Regions from separate parts of the Oceanobacillus sp. FSL K6-3682 genome, predicted to be linked through region 1. Evidence: a T-box and tRNA genes for the amino acid it is inferred to sense, from the RefSeq annotation. Region 1 holds a T-box; the other holds one or more tRNA genes.

Evidence for each region. The T-box of region 1 lies ahead of tyrS (tyrosine--tRNA ligase). A T-box ahead of a tRNA ligase gene usually reads a tRNA of that ligase, here a tRNA-Tyr.
Region 2: it encodes a tRNA-Tyr, which carries the amino acid that the T-box ahead of tyrS (tyrosine--tRNA ligase) is inferred to sense. The anticodon was not compared.

Annotation. Positions count from the first base shown of each region.
Region 1 covers NZ_CP150263.1:3,182,921-3,187,352, forward strand. Annotated here, with positions in the region: gene MHH51_RS15895 (DegV family protein) at 24-881, shown strand; gene tyrS (tyrosine--tRNA ligase) at 981-2,258, opposite strand; T-box leader at 2,427-2,649, opposite strand; gene MHH51_RS15905 (transglycosylase domain-containing protein) at 2,774-4,432, shown strand, end outside.
Region 2 covers NZ_CP150263.1:304,755-309,186, reverse strand. Annotated here, with positions in the region: gene mvk (mevalonate kinase) at 1-603, opposite strand, end outside; gene MHH51_RS01635 (hydroxymethylglutaryl-CoA reductase, degradative) at 600-1,889, opposite strand; tRNA gene MHH51_RS01630 (tRNA-Lys) at 2,325-2,397, opposite strand; tRNA gene MHH51_RS01625 (tRNA-Gln) at 2,595-2,666, opposite strand; tRNA gene MHH51_RS01620 (tRNA-Tyr) at 2,677-2,761, opposite strand; tRNA gene MHH51_RS01615 (tRNA-Thr) at 2,803-2,878, opposite strand; tRNA gene MHH51_RS01610 (tRNA-Val) at 2,883-2,958, opposite strand; tRNA gene MHH51_RS01605 (tRNA-Glu) at 2,964-3,038, opposite strand; gene fabI (enoyl-ACP reductase FabI) at 3,576-4,352, shown strand.

The sequences.
Region 1 (4,432 bases):
TTAAAGAAATGGATGTGATTATAATGTCAATCACCATTCTAGCTGACAGCGCATGCGATTTATCCGAACATTATTATAACGAATATAATATTGAAATGATACCATTAACTGTTCATCTAAAAGAAAAAGACTATCGGGACAGTATTGATATTAGCCCAAAGACGATCTATGATGCTATGCGGGAAGGCCAGACTCCAAAAACATCCCAAGCATCTGTCAATCAGTTTAAAGATATTTTTACTTCCTATGCAGAAGCGGAAAAACCTTTGCTCTATATCGCTTTTTCATCAGAATTATCAGGAACGTATCAAGCCGCAAAGATTGTTGAGCAGGAAATCAAAGAGAGCTATCCAGAAGCACAGCTACATATTATTGATTCCAAATGTGCTTCACTGGGACTTGGTTTAGTAGTATTAGAAGCTGCGAAAATGGCCCGGCAGAATATCTCCTTTGATGAGCTTATTGCGCAAACTGATAAAAATGCTGAACGAATGGAGCATATATTTACTGTAGATAATTTAGAGTATTTATATCGCGGCGGCCGTGTAAGCAAGACCGCAGCTTTAGTCGGAGGCTTATTAAATATCAAGCCTCTCCTGCATGTTGAAGATGGAAAACTCATTCCTTTAGAAAAAATTCGCGGATCTAAGAAAGTACTTAAGCGAATGATCGAGGTAATGGACAAGCGAGGCAATAATTTAGAAAACCAAATCATTGGTATCAGCCATGGTGATGATCTGCCTCGTGCACAGGAGCTTTCAAAAATGATACAGGATAAATTTAGCGTGAAAGAAGAGAATATTATTATAGAAATGGTTGGCTCTGTGATTGGCGCACATTCCGGTCCAGGAACTCTGGCCTTATTCTTCTACAATAAATAATAATCTATTCTTACTTTTTTACAATAAATGGATAAAAAATAGATTTGACGATAAAATAGTGTCAAATCTATTTTTTCATTTACTCTTTGAACAGTCTTTTTATTGAAAACGAATTAAGTAGTATTTTTTCTTTCCTCGGCGAATTACTGTGAAGGCATCCCCTAAACGATCCGCCTCATCTACAATGTAATCCAAATCCTGTACACGGTCTCCATTAATATAGATAGCTCCATTTTTCACATCTTCTCTTGCCTGACGCTTGGATGAAGAAATAGAAGCATTTACTAATAAGTCAATCAGACCGACAGGCTCCTTCAAAACATCATGATTAGGAACATCCTTAAACGCCTGTTCTACTTCTGTGACATTCAACTGCTTTATATCTCCGCTGAATAATGCTTCAGAAATTTTTTGAGCCTGAACCAGTGCAGCTTCATCATGTATGCTGCGAGTCATTTCTTCTGCCAGACGCCGTTGGGCAACGCGTTTTTCCGGCTGACTTTCCACCTCTTTTTCCAATTCTGCAATTTCTTCATCAGACAGGAAGGTAAAGTATTTAATAAAACGGATAACATCGCGGTCATCTACATTAATCCAAAACTGGTAAAATTCATACGGGGATGTTTTTTCTGGATCTAACCATATTGCATTACCAGCAGTTTTCCCAAATTTCACTCCATCTGCTGTCGTAATAAGAGGTACTGTTAAGCCGTACACTTCTGCTGTTTCACCTTGATTTTCTCTGGAGCGGCGGATAAGCTCCAGTCCGGCAGTAATATTACCCCATTGATCACTTCCGCCAATTTGCAGTGTACAATTTTCTTCTTCGTACAGCCGTAAAAAGTCTAAAGACTGCAGAATCATGTAACTGAATTCAGTAAACGTAATCCCCTGTGCAAGCCTTGCTGAAACGGAATCCTTTGACAGCATATAATTGATGCCAAAATGCTTCCCTGCACCGCGAAGAAAATCAATAATTGTCATATTCCCTAACCAGTCATGATTATTACGGGAAATAACCTGATTGTCATTGGATGTATCATCCATATCAACTATTTTTGCGATTTGATTTTGTATACTTTCCGTAAAACCAAAAACAACCTCTTCCGTATTTAGGCTGCGTTCACTTGACCGCCCGCTTGGGTCTCCAATCATCCCTGTTCCGCCGCCGACTAAAGCAATAGGCTTATGCCCTGCCCGCTGAAACCTGCGCAGCATGGTTAAAGGAACCAGATGACCAATATGCAGACTGTCCGCCGTCGGATCAAATCCACAGTATAATGTTACCTGATTATTTTTGAGATGGTTTTCTAAACCTTCTCTATCAGTAACTTGATTAATTAATCCTCTGTTTTCTAGGTCTTGTAAAATGCTCATGATTCTTCCTCCTTGATTTTTGTTTCACCTGTAGCTCTTGCTGTTTGGTCTCATAATTAGAATGTTCAAGTGTTCTCTATTCTTAAAGGAGAGTCTTACAGCCAGCTCCAGCTGCGATAAATCCATTTTTTAGATAAGAAAATAAAAAACCCGTCTCCTCTCATGAAAGAAAGGGACGAGTTGGATTCGCGGTACCACCCTTGTTGCTGTAATTTACAGCCACTTAAGGTTTGTTAACGATGTTTTACACCGTTCTTCTTATGAGCAAACAGTCAATAAGAAGAATAGCTCCAGATTGTAATTCGCATGTGAATGTATGCTGACTTGCACCAACCGTCAGTTCTCTAAAATAGGGACTCACAATACTACTCCGATCCTTCAATGCTTTTTAATTATATGATACTATTCATAGCACAAATAACATTTCTGTGCAACTATTTTCTTATCATCCTACTACCAAACTCCATTTTCTCTATGTTATAATAAATATAGAATTAGGAGGTCTAATGTAGATTATGAAAGAAAACCTGCAACGTTTTTTTAATACTATAAAGAACTGGTGGAAAAAAGGTGTTCTCCAGCAGGCATCAAGAATTACATATGACGTTGTTTGGAATATTGTATTATTTGTCATGATTATTGGTGTCATCGGAGGAATTTTCGTCGGTGGAATTGGACTGGGATACTTTGCATCACTGGTCCATGATGAACCATTGAGAAGTGAAGCATCTATGGCAGATGATATTTACAATTATTCTGAGACGTCCAGTATTTATTTTGCAAATGATGTTTACTTAGGAGATATCAGAAGTGATTTATATCGTGAGGAAGTAAAGCTCGATAATATCTCTCCTACATTGGTTGATGCTGTTATCGCAACAGAGGATGAGTATTTTCACGAGCACGAGGGTGTTGTGCCAAAAGCTATCTTAAGAGCAACGGCGCAGGAATTTCTAAATTCCTCTGTACAGACAGGAGGAAGTACTCTCACACAGCAGCTTATTAAGAATCAAATTCTGACTGACGAAGTATCATTTGATCGAAAAGCCAAAGAAATATTATTAGCAATGCGGCTGGAAAATTACTTTACAAAAGATGAAATCATAGAAGCTTATTTAAATATTATCCCTTACGGAAGAAATTCATCCGGCCGCAATATTGCAGGTATACAAACTGCATCCAAGGGTATTTTTGGCGTTAATGCTTCCGAACTGACTCTTCCACAGGCAGCCTATCTGGCAGGGCTCCCACAGGGACCTTCCTCTTACACACCTTTTACAGCTGAAGGAGAACTAAAATCAGAGGAAGATTTACAGCCTGGTATTAAACGTATGAAAACTGTTTTAAACCGTATGCATGATATGGAGTATATAACGGATGAAGAACTGGAAGAAGCTGCAAATTATGATATTGCCGGTGATTTTATAGATGCTGTCCCTTCTTCCACAGATCAATATCCTTATGTCACATATGAAGTGGAAAAACGGGCGAAAGAGATTATTCGGGGATTATTGATGGAAGAAGATGGAGTTACAAAGGAAGATTTGGCAGAAGATGATGATTTAAGGAAAGAGTACGCAGAACGCACAGAAAAAGAATTACGCGATGGCGGCTATCAGATCCATACTACGATTAATAAAGAAATGTATGATGCTATGGAGGATGTCGCAAAAAATTATTCAGACTATGGTTATGCCCAAACCTATACGGCTACAAACAGTGACGGAGAAGAATACGAAGTAACACAGCCTATTCAGGCAGGGGCTATCATGGTTGAAAATAATACCGGTAAAATTCTTTCCTTTGTCGGCGGCCGCGGTTTTGATGAAGAGCATCAGGTAAATTTTGCTACAGATACTAAACGATCTCCCGGCAGTACGATTAAACCTTTACTTGACTATGCACCAGCGATGGAGGAAGGCGTTATTCAGCCTGCAACATCTATTGCAGATTATCCACAGTCATTTCCAAATGGGGGCCCTCCGATAAGAAACTACGGCGGAGGGAATTATGGAATTGTTTCCGCACGCACTGCGCTTGCAAATTCATATAATATTCCGGCTGTAGATACGTATCTGAAAATCATTGATAAAGATCCTGCTGCTAAATATTTAGAAAAGATGGGTGTTACTTCTTTAACAGAAAGCGATCATACTATTCCTTCTCTCTCTATT
Region 2 (4,432 bases), 2.0 Mb from region 1:
AGATTCAACCGATGTACGGGTATCACCAATCCTGCCGGAGTCTGCAACAATAAAATGAAGATCTTCTCCTAATTCGATGTGCTCTACAGGATTTCCCTTTTTATACCAGACTGGTTTATCTGAGGTAATGGTCAATGTGTCTAACCCGCTGGGAGCTCCATGCGCATAAGTTTCTGCAACATTTGCTAATTGAAGCAATTCCTCTACTGAGCATTCCTTATCACAGTAGTTGAATATAGAGCGAATGACAGAAATAGCTACAGATGCACTGGATCCAAGGCCTTTCCCAGGAGGGACAGAAGAATTAATTCGTATTAATAAGTCTTTATAAGGGATCCCAAGGTATTCACAGGAACTGGATACACATTCAACAATTCCTTCCAGCTCTTTCGGGGCATGCTTCAGGGGACCGTGATAAAAAGTACTGTCCATTTTCACCGCCCCAGGAACATACTCAATCACCGTCTCTACACCAATTAAAGGAAATGGGATAGCAATTGCCGGCTGTCCGTGTACAACCGCATGCTCTCCAATTAAAATGACCTTACTATGAGCTATACCAATAGCTGTTTTTTCCGACGCTGTTACTTTTTCTGCACTCATTGTTTATACTGTTCCACCAATTCTTTAGCTTTTCCCACACGGATTTCTTGTTGTTCTACTAATTGTTTTGCTATCACATCAATCATCTCCCCAGTTGCTCCTCCGGCAATCGCAACAGAACGTGAATGAAGTGCCATGTGACCTTTCTGAATACCGTCTGTTGCCAACGCTTTGAGCGCTCCAAGATTTTGAGCGAGACCAACTGCCACAATTACTTGCGCAAGCTCTTCTGCTGATTCAATATGCATAATGGATAAAGAAAAATCAGCGAGCGGATGCACGCGTGTTGCTCCTCCGACTGTTCCTATAGACATTGGTAATTCAATTTCACCAACAAGATTACCTTCTTCATCCTTTGACCATGTAGTCATAGATCCATAATGACCATTTCTCGCAGCATAAGCATGTGCTCCAGCTTCTACTGCCCGCCAATCATTTCCTGTCGCTATCACAACAGGATCAATCCCGTTCATAATCCCTTTGTTATGCGTTACAGCACGATAGGGGTCAGAAGCAGCAAATTCATAGGCATGAATAACACCGTCTCTTACCTCTTCCCCAGAAAACGAACCTGTTTTCAGCAGATGTGGAGGTATAAAGCATTTCGCTGTTACAAGGCTGCGGTCTGCATAATTTGATAAAATACGCAAATAAACCTTTCCCCTGGTTATTTCTTCCACGATTGGAGCAATAGATTCTACCATGGTATTAATCATATTAGCACCCATTGCGTCACAGGTATCTACGTAGATATGCATAACCAGCATTTTACTATATGACGAAGAATCCTCTTCATTCAGAATCCGGACATCCAAATCCTTCACACCGCCGCCGCGATTGACAATACTTGGATAAGCATCATCAGCGGCACGCATTAATATATCTTTTTGTTGAAAAATTTTTTGCTTTGCTTCTTGAAAATCAGGACATCCAACAACTTGAATCTGTCCAATCATCAGTCTTTCCTTTGACTCTGTCTGAAATCCGCCAGCTTCTCTGACTATTTTTGCAATATGGCTTGCAGAAGCAACGACAGAAGCTTCTTCAATAGCCATTGGTACTACATATCCTTTCCCGTTTATCAAAAAATTTAATCCTAATCCAAATGGTAATTGATAGGTACCAATGACATTCTCAATCATATTATCTGCTGTTTCAATAGTAAGCGCGTCTGCGTTAGACAAATTTTGCGTTTCTGCATCCGTTAAAGAAAAGGCTTCACGTAATAATGCGCGCCTGTCTTCTACCGTCATATTATAAAAACCGGGTATTCTTGAAGAGGTCATGCCTAGCTCATCCTTTTTATTTATCATATCTAAATATGTTTTTTATTACTAAGTACTAAATTAAACTATATTTGATTATAACACGAATTCTACCGTTTTTTCATTTAGAAGATACTTATTTCGTTACTGGAATTATGTTAATCATTTTATCGTAATAAAATAAGAATTTTTACTTTATTAAAAGTAAAAAAATGCACAACACCAGTCTATATGCTTACAATGCTTCTATAATATATACTTTCTCATGATTTATTTCTTATGCGTAATATCAAAAAGCAAGAGCTTTAATGATTTGTTTCCCGCTTCATATATTTTAATCCTCAGTGACCTGAATACATATATATAAGGATAAAACAGTTTACTTATTTATAAAGAAAAAAACGAGATAATATTATCCCGTTTTCCTAAAGTGTTTTATACTTGTCATTCTTGTAATGAGCCATGAAGGATTCGAACCTTCGACCCTCTGATTAAAAGTCAGATGCTCTACCGACTGAGCTAATGGCTCCCATTTTAAACAGCTTTATATCTTATTTAGTGCTTCTCTATCCAGCAGACCCCTGCATCTGCCAGCAAACGCTTCGAAGTTAATCCTTCGGGGTTACTCGCAGTTTACTCGGCAGAAGCTTTGCTCGTTGCTCTACCGACTGAGCTAATGGCTCCTGTTATTTAAGCTATCCGCCTAAAAAAGACATAAAAAAAAGGCTGGGCCACTAGGATTCGAACCTAGGGTACACGGGATCAAAACCCGATGCCTTACCGCTTGGCTATGGCCCAACAAAAAACATGGTGGAGGGGGGCAGATTCGAACTGCCGAACCCTGAGGGAGCGGATTTACAGTCCGCCGCGTTTAGCCACTTCGCTACCCCTCCATATTATTGTTAACCATACTTTCAAATATATACACAAAAAATGGTGCCGGCCAGAGGACTTGAACCCCCAACCTACTGATTACAAGTCAGTTGCTCTACCAGTTGAGCTAGGCCGGCATAATGGTGGAGGATGCAGGGCTCGAACCTGCGACCCCCTGCTTGTAAGGCAGGTGCTCTCCCAGCTGAGCTAATCCTCCATTATTGGTGACCCGTACGGGATTCGAACCCGTGTTACCGCCGTGAAAGGGCGGTGTCTTAACCGCTTGACCAACGGGCCATGATGCGTTGTCTGAGAAGCTTTATGTAAGTATCTCTCGCAAACTGACGAATTTTATTATATCGAGTAACCAACCGTTTGTAAAGAGAAAAATGAAAAAAACTTTATTTTATTTTTTAAAAGCTCCTCGATTACCTCCTGTCCCTTATTCCAATGCTGTTTTTAGAGGCTTTAATTCCATCACATATTCCATGCTTTTGAATATTTCCTTCTATAATATAAACAACTTTTGAGTGATTTCTCTATTTATGACTAATAACCATGATTCCCTGCTGAATGAAATTTTTTTATAAGCTAAATTACTAAATAATACCCTTTAATTTTTCAACAAAAATAAAATGAAACATGTAACCAGTTAAAAAATACACCGATAGTCCTCCCGGGAAAGTAAAATATATTTCCGTAATAGTCTTGCCCAGGCTGAATTTTTATTTACATATGCTCTTCTATCTAAAAGGAAAAACAGATTATCACTTTATCACCTGGTACTAATCAGTTATAATAGGTGCTAAGTTAAATGTTGAATGGAGGATGAAAATGACAAAACTATTAGAAGGTAAAAATATTGTTGTAATGGGTGTTGCTAATGAAAGAAGTATCGCCTGGGGTATCACAAAATCTCTACATAATGCTGGAGCCAACCTTATTTTTACGAATAGACAAGAAAGATCCTATAAAAAACTAGCCAAACTTTTAGATAAGCATGAAATTGAACCAAAAGCAGTTGTTTCCTGCGATGTAGCATCAGATGAGAGTGTACAGGAGGCTTTTAATGAAATAAAAGAAAAAGTCGGTGTAATTCACGGGTTAGTTCACTCCGTTGCTTTTGCCAAACGTGAAGAACTGCAAGGTGAATATGTAAATACTTCTCGCGACGGCTTTTTATTGGCACAAGAAATCAGCGCTTATTCGCTGGTATCTGTTACAAAGGCTGCACAGGAATTAATGACTGAAGGCGGCTCAATTGTCACACAAACTTATATTGGAGCGGAGCAGGTTGTTCCAGGCTACAACGTTATGGGTGTTGCTAAAGCATCTTTGGAAGCAAGCGTCCGCTATTTAGCTGAAGATGTAGGTAAACGCGGAATTCGCGTGAACGCTGTATCAGCAGGCCCAATCCGCACACTCTCTGCAAAGGGAGTTGCTAATTTTAATGAAAAATCACATGTTGTGGAAGAAAAAGCTCCACTGCGCCGTAACATTGATCAGGATGAAGTTGGAGATGCAACTTTATTCTTCCTTAGTGAACTCTCTCGCGGAATCACTGGGGAAGTATTGCATGTGGATGCCGGTTTTAACATTATCGGCGGCTGATTCCTACAAAATATACAAAACTGCCTCTCTTAAAAAGAGAAGGCAGTTTTTTTTTGGCTGAAAACAAAGTTTTCTTCTAT